Regions from separate parts of the Burkholderia lata genome, predicted to be linked through region 1. Evidence: riboswitches for the same ligand, from Rfam matches in the RefSeq annotation. Region 1 holds a riboswitch; the other holds the start of a gene.

Region 1 (4,381 bases):
TTCGACAGCAGCACCGGGTACGCGGCCTTGTCGGCGCGCAGCGTCACCGTGTACGACGCCATCACGTCGGGGCGATCGAGGAAGTAGGTGATGCGGCGGAAACCTTCGGCTTCGCACTGCGTGAAGAAGTTGCCGCTCGACACATAGAGGCCGGACAGCGTCGTATTCTGGTCGGGTGCGCATGCGCTTTCGAGCGTCAGCTCGAACGCGTCGGGGACGTTCTCGACGGTCAGCCCGTGTTCGTGTGCACGCACGGCGCCATGCGGCGCGCCGTCCAGGTGTGCGCCGAGGAATTCGAGCGCTTCGCCCATCAGCTCCAGGTGCGGCGCGGGCGCGGCGTCCGGATTGCGGCGCACGCGCATCGTGTTCCTGACGATCGTACGGGCCGGCGCGAGATCGAATTCGAGCGCGACGGAATCGATGAGGAAGGCCGGCGGCGTGTAGTCGGCGCGGCGGATCACGGTGGAAGAGGCGTTGTCGGACATGGTCGTCGAGATCGGTGGAGTGGGGGACGGGCCCGTGGCACGGGCCGGGCGAACCGGGCCATTGTACAAAGGCTGACGGCCGCGTGCCGGGCGAACTTTTTACCGGTTCCGGGAGTCCGCGTATTATCGGCATCCCGTTACGGTTCGCGCGGTGCGACGAACGGGTGACGGATCGAAGAGGATCAACATGAAACGCGAATGGATTCAACGCGGTGCGGGCTGGGCGGCGGTGCTGTGCGTGGCACTGCTGACCGGCTGCACCAGCTACGTGACGACCCAGGTCACGGCCTTTTCCGACTGGAGCGGCAGCGACGCGACACGCACCTATGCGTTCACGCGCACCGATGCGCAGAAGAACAGCATCGAGCAGTCGACCTACGAGCCGATCGTCGCGAACGAACTGTCCACGTATGCGTTCCGGCAGGTGCCGCAGGCGCAGGCGCGGTACCTCGTCGGGCTGACCTATGCGGTCGGCAGCGATCTCGTGACGGTGCCGCAGCCGGTCTATTACGATCCGTGGTTTGCGCCCGGGCCGTACTGGCGGCGCGGGCCGTGGGGCCCGTGGGGGCCCTGGGGGCCGATGCCGGCCGGCTACGTCGCGCAGACGTACCAGGTGTTCGACTACACGCTCGGCATCCGCATCACCGAACGCGCGACGGGCAAGGAGGTGTACAACGTGTCCGCGCGCACGACCGGTGACAACGGCACGCTGCTGTACGCGATGCCGTTCCTCGCGCGCAGCGCGCTCGCCGATTTCCCGCTGTCGAACGGTGCGGTCCGTTCGGTCCGGCTACCGGTCGACAAGCGCGGCGGCCCGGCGGCGCCGGCCGCCAACGAGCGCGCGGTGCCGGCGGCGCCCGCTTCGGGGCCCGCCGCCACGAAGTAACGCAGCGTCAGTCTCGGCGCGGCCGTCCGGCCGCGCCCGCCATTTTCCTCCCCGTCAGACCCCGATGCCCAGCAGCGCCAGCGCGCCGAGCACGACGAACAGCACGGCCGCGATGCCGTGCACGAGCTTCGTCGGCAGGCGGTGCGCGAAGCGGTCGCCCAGCAGGATCGCGGGCACGTTCGCGAGCATCATCCCGAACGTCGTGCCGGCCACGACACCGATGTAGTCCTGGAAGCGCGCGGCCAGCGCGACGGTCGCGATTTGCGTCTTGTCGCCCATTTCCGCGAGAAAGAATGCGACGAGGGTCGCACCGAACACGCCGAGCCGCGAACGGTTCGTATTGGCTTCGTCGTCGTCGAGCTTGTCCGGCACGAGGATCCACAACCCCATCGCGATGAACGAGAATGCGAGCGCCCAGCGCATGATCGACGGCGTGACGAGCACGCCGAGCCATTCGCCGAGCGCGCCGGCGAAACCGTGGTTCACGAGTGTCGCGACGAGCACGCCAAGAATGATCGGCACCGGCTTGCGATAGCGCGCGGCCAGTACGAGGGAAAGCAGTTGGGTCTTGTCGCCGATTTCAGCGAGGGCGACGGCGCCGGTGGAGATCAGGAAGGCTTGGGACACGGATGGGGTTCCACGGGCCGATGTTGTGCGTGCGAGCGACGATCCACCGCGCGCCGGGCCCTGATGCGGCGCGCTGTGAACCATCGGTCTCGCCAGGCCAACGTGGCTGCGTCCGCCATGGCCTGACGGCCAAGTCTGTTGACGGACGCCTCCGTCACGATGCGCGCCGGGAGCGCGGGACATCGAGCGGAGCGGCTACTCCCCAATGAGCGGCGAATTCTAGCACGGCGCGTCGCGCGCGGGAAAGCCGTTGGAGGGCGCTGCGCGTGGCGTCGGGGTGGGATCGGCGGACGGCAATCTCCGGCGGGACGGGAGGCCCGGCAGGCACGGTGGCGGATGCCCGCGCCTGCCGGGAAACGCGCCCGGAACGCTGTTACGCGGCCGCGCGGCGTGCCGCGCCGCGCTCGTGAACGAGTTTGCCGGCCGCATAGGTGCGGTACACCGCGCGGTCGTCGCCGAGCAGTGCGAATGCGAACAGCAGCTCCTCGAGCGAATCCGCGCGCTTCGTGCGGCGCGCGAGCAGCGGCGTGGCCTGCGGATCGAGCACGACGAAGTCGGCCTCGGTGCGCGGCGCGAGCGTGCCGACCGTATCGGTAAGGTCGAGTGCCTGCGCGGCGCCGGCCGTCGCGAGCCAGAACATCCGCGTCGCGGTCAGGTGGTGGCCCGACAGCCGCGCGACCTTGTGCGCCTCGTTCATCGTCTGCAGCATCGAGAACGACGTGCCGCCGCCGACGTCGGTCGCGAGCGTGACGGGCACGTCGTATTCACCGGCCTTGTCGAAATCGAACAGCCCGCTGCCGAGGAAGAAGTTCGAGGTCGGGCAGTGTGCGACGACCGTGCGCGTCTCGGCCATCCGGCGGCGGTCCTCGTCGTCGAGGTGGATGCAGTGGCCGTACACCGCGCGCGGGCGCAGCAGACCGTAGCGGTCGTAGATGTCGAGATAGCTGCGATGGCCGGGGAACAGCTCGGCCACCCATTTCACTTCGTCGACGTTTTCCGCGACGTGGCTCTGCACGAACACGTCCGGATGGCGGCGCGCGAGCTCGCTGCACGCCTCGAGCTGCGCTTCGGTCGACGTCGGCGCGAAGCGCGGCGTGAGCGCGTACATCTGGCGGCCCTTGCCGTGCCAGCGGTCGATCAGCTCGGCGCTGTCGTCGTAACCCGATTGCGCGGTATCGCGCAGGAATTCGGGGCAGTTGCGGTCCATCAGCACCTTGCCCGCGATCATCCGCAGGTCGCGTGCGTCGCTCGACGCGAACAGCGCATCGGCCGACTGCTTGTGCACCGTGCAGTAGACGAGCGCGCTCGTCGTGCCGCAGGCGAGCAGTTCGTCGACGAAGAAGTCGGCGACTTCGCGCGCATGCTCGGGATCGCCGAACTGGCGCTCGGTCGGGAACGTGTACTTGTCCAGCCACGGCAGCAGGCCCGGCGCCGGCGACGCGATCATGTCCGTCTGCGGATAGTGGATGTGCGTGTCGATGAAGCCGGGCACGATCAGCTTGTCGCGCAGGTCGTGGACGATCGTGTCGCGCGCGAGCGTCGCGGCGAGCTGCGCGTACGGGCCGGCCGCGACGACCTTGCCGTCGTCGACGATCAGGAGGCCGTCGGTCTCGTAGTTCGCGGCCTGGCTCGATTGCGCCGGGTCGCCGTTGAAGGTCAGCAGCTGGGAACGAAAAGCGGTTTGCGTCATGACGAATGGTCCTGCATCAAGGTAAGGCGAACAGAAGAAAACGAGCGACGCCGCACGAGGGCAAGGCGGCGCCTGGCGAGCGGGTGCGGCACACTGCGTGCGGCACGACCGGATGCGATAGCGCGGGCGAACGTGGCGGCCGAAGCCGCCAGCGAGTGGTTGCCGGCGGGCCTCGCAGCCGTTGCGCTCGCGACCGATGCGGTGGCGAGCGCAACAGCAAATCGCGACGGCAGGCACGCGCGCGCGACGACGAACAACGCCGTCGCCGTGCGCTCACGCGCGCGGTCGTCCCGGCGCAAGGCCGGGCCGGTGGTCGCGAAGCGGATGCCGTTGCCGTGTTTCATCTGTCAGCGTTCCTCGATGCCGGCCGTCACGCGGCCTGCCAGTACGCGTCGAGGCGCGCGTACAGTGCGTCGCGCTGCGCCGGTTCGATGAACGACGCCTCGAAGCCGTTGCGGATCACCGCATGGACTTCGGCATCCGTGAGTTGCAGCCCTTCGGCCGTCGCGAAGTAGTTTTCGTTGACGTAGCCGCCGAAATAAGCCGGATCGTCGGAGTTGATCGTCACCGCGACGCCGCGATCGAGCAGCGCCTTCAGCGTGTGCTTCGCCATGTCGTCGAACACGCAAAGCTTCAGGTTCGACAGCGGGCACACGGTGAGCGCCGTGCGCGTTTTCGCGAGGCGCTCGACGA
Region 2 (4,381 bases), on a different replicon from region 1:
GGCTCGAGCTGGGTGCCGACGACTATCTGCTCAAGCCGTTCGCGTATGCCGAGTTCCTCGCGCGCATCCGCTCGCTGCTGCGGCGCGCGCCGCGCAACGTACGCGACATCCTGCATGTCGCCGATCTCGAAGTCGACCTGATCCGCCGCCGCGTGCGGCGTGCCGACACCCGCATCGACCTGACCGCGCAGGAATTCGCGCTGCTGCAACTGCTCGCCGAGCGCGAGGGCGAAGTGCTGACGCGCACCTTCATCACGTCGCAGATCTGGGACATGAATTTCGACAGCGACACGAACGTCGTCGATGCGGCGATCAAGCGCCTGCGCGCGAAGATCGACAACACCTATGAGAAGAAACTGATCCACACGATCCGCGGCATGGGCTACGTGCTCGAGGATCGTTCGTGACGCGCAGCTCCGGCTCGTATTCGCTGCTGCGGCGCCTGACGCTCGCGTTCGCCGTCGTCGCCGCGCTCGTGTTCGCGCTGACCGGCGCGTACCTGTACCGCTCGCTGTCCGCCGAACTCACGCGGCGCGACGACATCGAGATCTCCGGCAAGCTCAACCAGTTCCTGCAGCTCGCGCACGCGAGCGGATCGATCGCCGCGCTGCGTGCCGATCCTGCCGTGTTTCACGAGGTGCTGCTGTCGCATCCCGGCGTGTATCTCGGCATCTACGATGCGCAGCACCGCCCGATCGTCGAGCATTCCGACGAAGCCGGCAACACGCTCGCATCGGTGATCTCGGCGCCGCATCCGGCCGGCGAAGCCCGCGGGCCGTTCACCTGTTCGCCGCCCGGCATCGGCACGTCGCGTTGCGTGTACGCACGCGCCACGCTGCCGTCCGGCGACGCGATCCAGGTCGCGCTGGCGCGCACGGCGACCGATCGCCAGTCGCTGCTCGAAAGCTATCGCGTCGACATCTGGCTCGCGGCGGCCGTGGGCGCGCTGCTGGTCGGTGCGCTCGGTTACGCGGTCGCTTCGCGTGGCCTGCGCCCGGTCGAGAGCCTCGGCCGGCAGACGTCGCGCATCGAGGCACACAACCTGAACGCGCGGCTCGACGCGCGCGGCGGCCCGGTCGAGCTGCGCGAGCTCGCAACGTCGGTCAACCGGATGCTCGACCGCCTCGAACGCGCGTTCGTGCGGCTGTCGCAATTCTCGTCCGATCTCGCGCACGACATGCGCACGCCGCTCGCCAACGTGATCAGCTCGTCGCAGGTCACGCTGTCGCGCGCGCGCACGACCGAGGAATACGAAGCGCTGATCGATTCAAACATCGAGGAATGCGAGCGGCTGCAGCGGATGATCGAGAACATGCTGTTTCTCGCGCGCACCGACAATGCGCGGCAGCACCTGAAAACCACCGAGCTCGACGCGGGCAGCGAGCTGCGCCGGCTCGCGTCGTATTTCCAGGCACTGGCCGACGAAGCCGGCGTGCGCATCGACGTGCATGGCGAAGCGCCGGTCGTCGCCGATGCGACGCTGTTCCGGCGCGCCGTCAGCAACCTCACGTCGAATGCGCTCGAACATGCGGAAGCCGCGTCGACGATCGAGCTGGCGGTTTCCGCGCAAGGCAGCTACGCGGTCGTCGAAGTCACGAATCGCGGCGCCGCGATTCCACCCGAGCAGGTCGACAAGATCTTCGAACGCTTCTACCGCATCGATTCGTCGCGGCACGGCGCGGCGCGCAACGCGGGGCTCGGGCTCGCGATCGTGAAGTCGATCATGGAGCTGCATCGCGGCAAGGTCGAGGTCGCGAGCCGTGACGGGCGCACGACGTTTGCGCTTTATTTTCCGCGCGGCACGACAGCGCAAGCCGGTTAGCGATTCTCATTCAGGCCACGCACGCAACACCCAGGCCAACGCGTGCCGAATGCCTCCCGATCCGGCATGAGTACCCGCCACGCACGCCCCTTTCCCCATCCGATGAGTGGGTATGCCTGCGCAAGCTTGCCGAAAGCAATCCGCTCGGCTAGACTGCCCTTCGTCTTTGGGGAGTAGCCTGCTTTCCGTCCCTGGAAAGCGAACGCGTCAACACACTCGGCCTGCGGCCGTGGCGCGTTCAGCCTGATCGGCTTGGCGAGACCATGGGCGCATCGCGTCGTTCCTGGTCGGACGTCGTCGGATGCGCCATGGTTCGTCAGCGTCCGACCACGGAGTCCCCATGTTCCCCACCGCCCTCTCCCCGCGTTTCGCCGCCGTCCGCGCGCATGCCTGCGGAGGTGCCGCATGACTTTCATGTTCCTCGAACTGGCGTTCATGCTGATCGTCATCCTCGTCGCCGCCGAAGTCTTCACCAATGCGCTCGAACATCTCGGCGAACGCCTGAAGATTTCCGAAGGCGTAACCGGTTCGCTGTTCGCGGCCGTCGGCACCGCGCTGCCCGAAACGATGGTGCCGCTGCTCGCGCTCGCCGGCGGCACCGCGAACCAGGCCGTGAACGAGGAGATCGGCGTCGGCGCGATTCTCGGCGCGCCGCTGATGCTCGCGACGCTCACCACCTTCCTGATGACGCTCGCGGTGATCCGCTCGCGCGGGCTGCGCGGCACGATCGCGCCTGAACGCACCGGCTTCGTGCGCGACATGAACTACTTCCTCGCCGCGTTCTCGCTGGCCACCGCGGCGATGTTCGTCCCGCATCACAACTGGGCCGTGCGCGCGCTGCTCGCGGCGATGCTGGTCGGCATCTACGTGATGTATGTCGTGATGACGTTCCGGGCGTCGAACCAGCTCGTCGATGCCGGGCACGGCACCGAGGCGCCGCACACGATGTTCCTGTCACGCCTGGGCCTGCCGACCAACCTCGCGACGATCGCGCTGCAACTGCTCATCGGCGTCGCGCTGCTGGTCGGCGGCGCGAAGGGCTTCATTCACGGCGTGGAAGGCGTGTCGCACGTGCTCGGCGTATCGGCGCTGCTGCTGTCGCTGATCATCGTGCCGATCGCAACCGAATTGCCGGAGAAGGTCAACAGCGTGCTGTGGATCCGCCGCAAGAAGGACACGCTCGCGTTCGGCAACATCACCGGCGCGATGGTGTTCCAGGGCACGCTGCTGCCGGCGATCGGCATCATGCTCACGCCCTGGGAGCCGCGCCCCGAAGTGCTGACCGGCGTGATCATCACGCTCGCGGCGGCGGCATGGCTGCGCTTCAATGCACGCGCGCGCGGGCTCGCGATCTGGGCATTGCTGGCGAACGGCGCGGGCTATGCGGGGTACCTGGTCCTGACGCTGGCGCGCTGAGCGCGTCAGGATGCGTTCGGTCGCGAGTCGGCCTGCAGCACCTGCTGCACCGCCGGCCGCGCCCGCACCCGCTCGTACCACGCACGCAGATGCGCATACCCGGTCAGGTCGATATCCGCGTGGTACACCGACCGCAGCCACTCGGCCTTGCCCCAGCCCGTCAGCGCGAACAGGTATGCATCGGCGACCGTGAACGTGTCGCCCGTCAGGAACGCGTTGCCGGCGAGCTGGCGGTCGATCCACGCAAAACGGCTGTCGAGCTTCGCTCTCGCCGGGTCGACGTATTTCCCCGCCTGCACCGCGTACAGCAGCGGAATGAAACCCTTGTGGATTTCCGCCGTGAGAAAGTTCAGCCACTCCATCAGCCGATAACGGCCGAGCGTGCCGTATGCGGGCGCGAGTTCGGCTTGCGGACACCGATCCGCGAGATACTGCGCGATCACCGGCCCTTCGCGCAGCAGCGTGCCGTCGTCGAGTTCGAGCAGCGGTACATAGCCGAGTTCGGTCACATCGTAGTAATTGCGCCCGTCTTCAATGACGTGCTTGCGCGCGTCGACCTGGATGATCTCCGCGTCGATGCCGCCTTCGCGCAGCACGATGCAGATGGCCTGGGAACAGCTTCCGGGAGCGTGATAGAGCTTCATGCGTGTCCTTCGTGGGTTGTCCATGTATCGATTCGCCGCGACGCGGGCGCTAATATCTCGCATCGGCGCAACGCTGAGAAGACGGCAGTCGTTTGTGCCGTAGTCACAAAAAGTTTACCGACCAGGATTCAGCACGATGAAAACGAGTGCGACAGGATGTTCCGTTGAAGAAGCGATGCGCCTGCTCGGCGGCCGCTGGCGGCTGCTGCTGGTGTCGTATCTGCTCGACGGGCCGCGGCGCTTCAGCGACCTGCGGCGCGACATGCCCGGCATCTCGCAACGGATGCTCACGCTCGACCTGCGCGCACTCGAAGACGCCGGGCTCGTATTGCGCACCGTCTATCCGGAAGTGCCGGTACGGGTCGAGTACGATCTGACCGCCGACGGCGACCGGCTGCGGCCCATCGTCGACGTCATGCGGGAATTCGGGCTGTGGCTGAAGGCGCGCGATGCCGATGCGTCGTGCGTCACCGGCGTCGCGCCGGGCGCGGCAGCCGCG

Evidence for each region. Region 1 has a riboswitch for manganese ahead of BCEP18194_RS10750 (TMEM165/GDT1 family protein). Riboswitches for the same ligand answer to the same signal wherever they lie in the genome.
Region 2: another riboswitch for manganese. It lies ahead of BCEP18194_RS36560 (sodium:calcium antiporter); the one in region 1 lies ahead of BCEP18194_RS10750 (TMEM165/GDT1 family protein).

What each region holds. Positions count from the first base shown of each region.
Region 1 covers NC_007510.1:1,057,614-1,061,994, forward strand. The annotation lists gene pepN (aminopeptidase N) at 1-485, opposite strand, end outside; gene BCEP18194_RS10745 (DUF4136 domain-containing protein) at 673-1,371, shown strand; gene BCEP18194_RS10750 (TMEM165/GDT1 family protein) at 1,426-1,998, opposite strand; yybP-ykoY riboswitch at 2,093-2,214, opposite strand; gene guaD (guanine deaminase) at 2,372-3,688, opposite strand; gene BCEP18194_RS10760 (hypothetical protein) at 3,685-4,032, opposite strand; gene BCEP18194_RS10765 (adenosine deaminase) at 4,059-4,381, opposite strand, start outside.
Region 2 covers NC_007511.1:3,136,460-3,140,840, forward strand. The annotation lists gene BCEP18194_RS36550 (heavy metal response regulator transcription factor) at 1-407, shown strand, start outside; gene BCEP18194_RS36555 (heavy metal sensor histidine kinase) at 404-1,822, shown strand; yybP-ykoY riboswitch at 1,979-2,143, shown strand; gene BCEP18194_RS36560 (sodium:calcium antiporter) at 2,228-3,238, shown strand; gene BCEP18194_RS36565 (glutathione S-transferase C-terminal domain-containing protein) at 3,244-3,882, opposite strand; gene BCEP18194_RS36570 (winged helix-turn-helix transcriptional regulator) at 4,019-4,381, shown strand, end outside.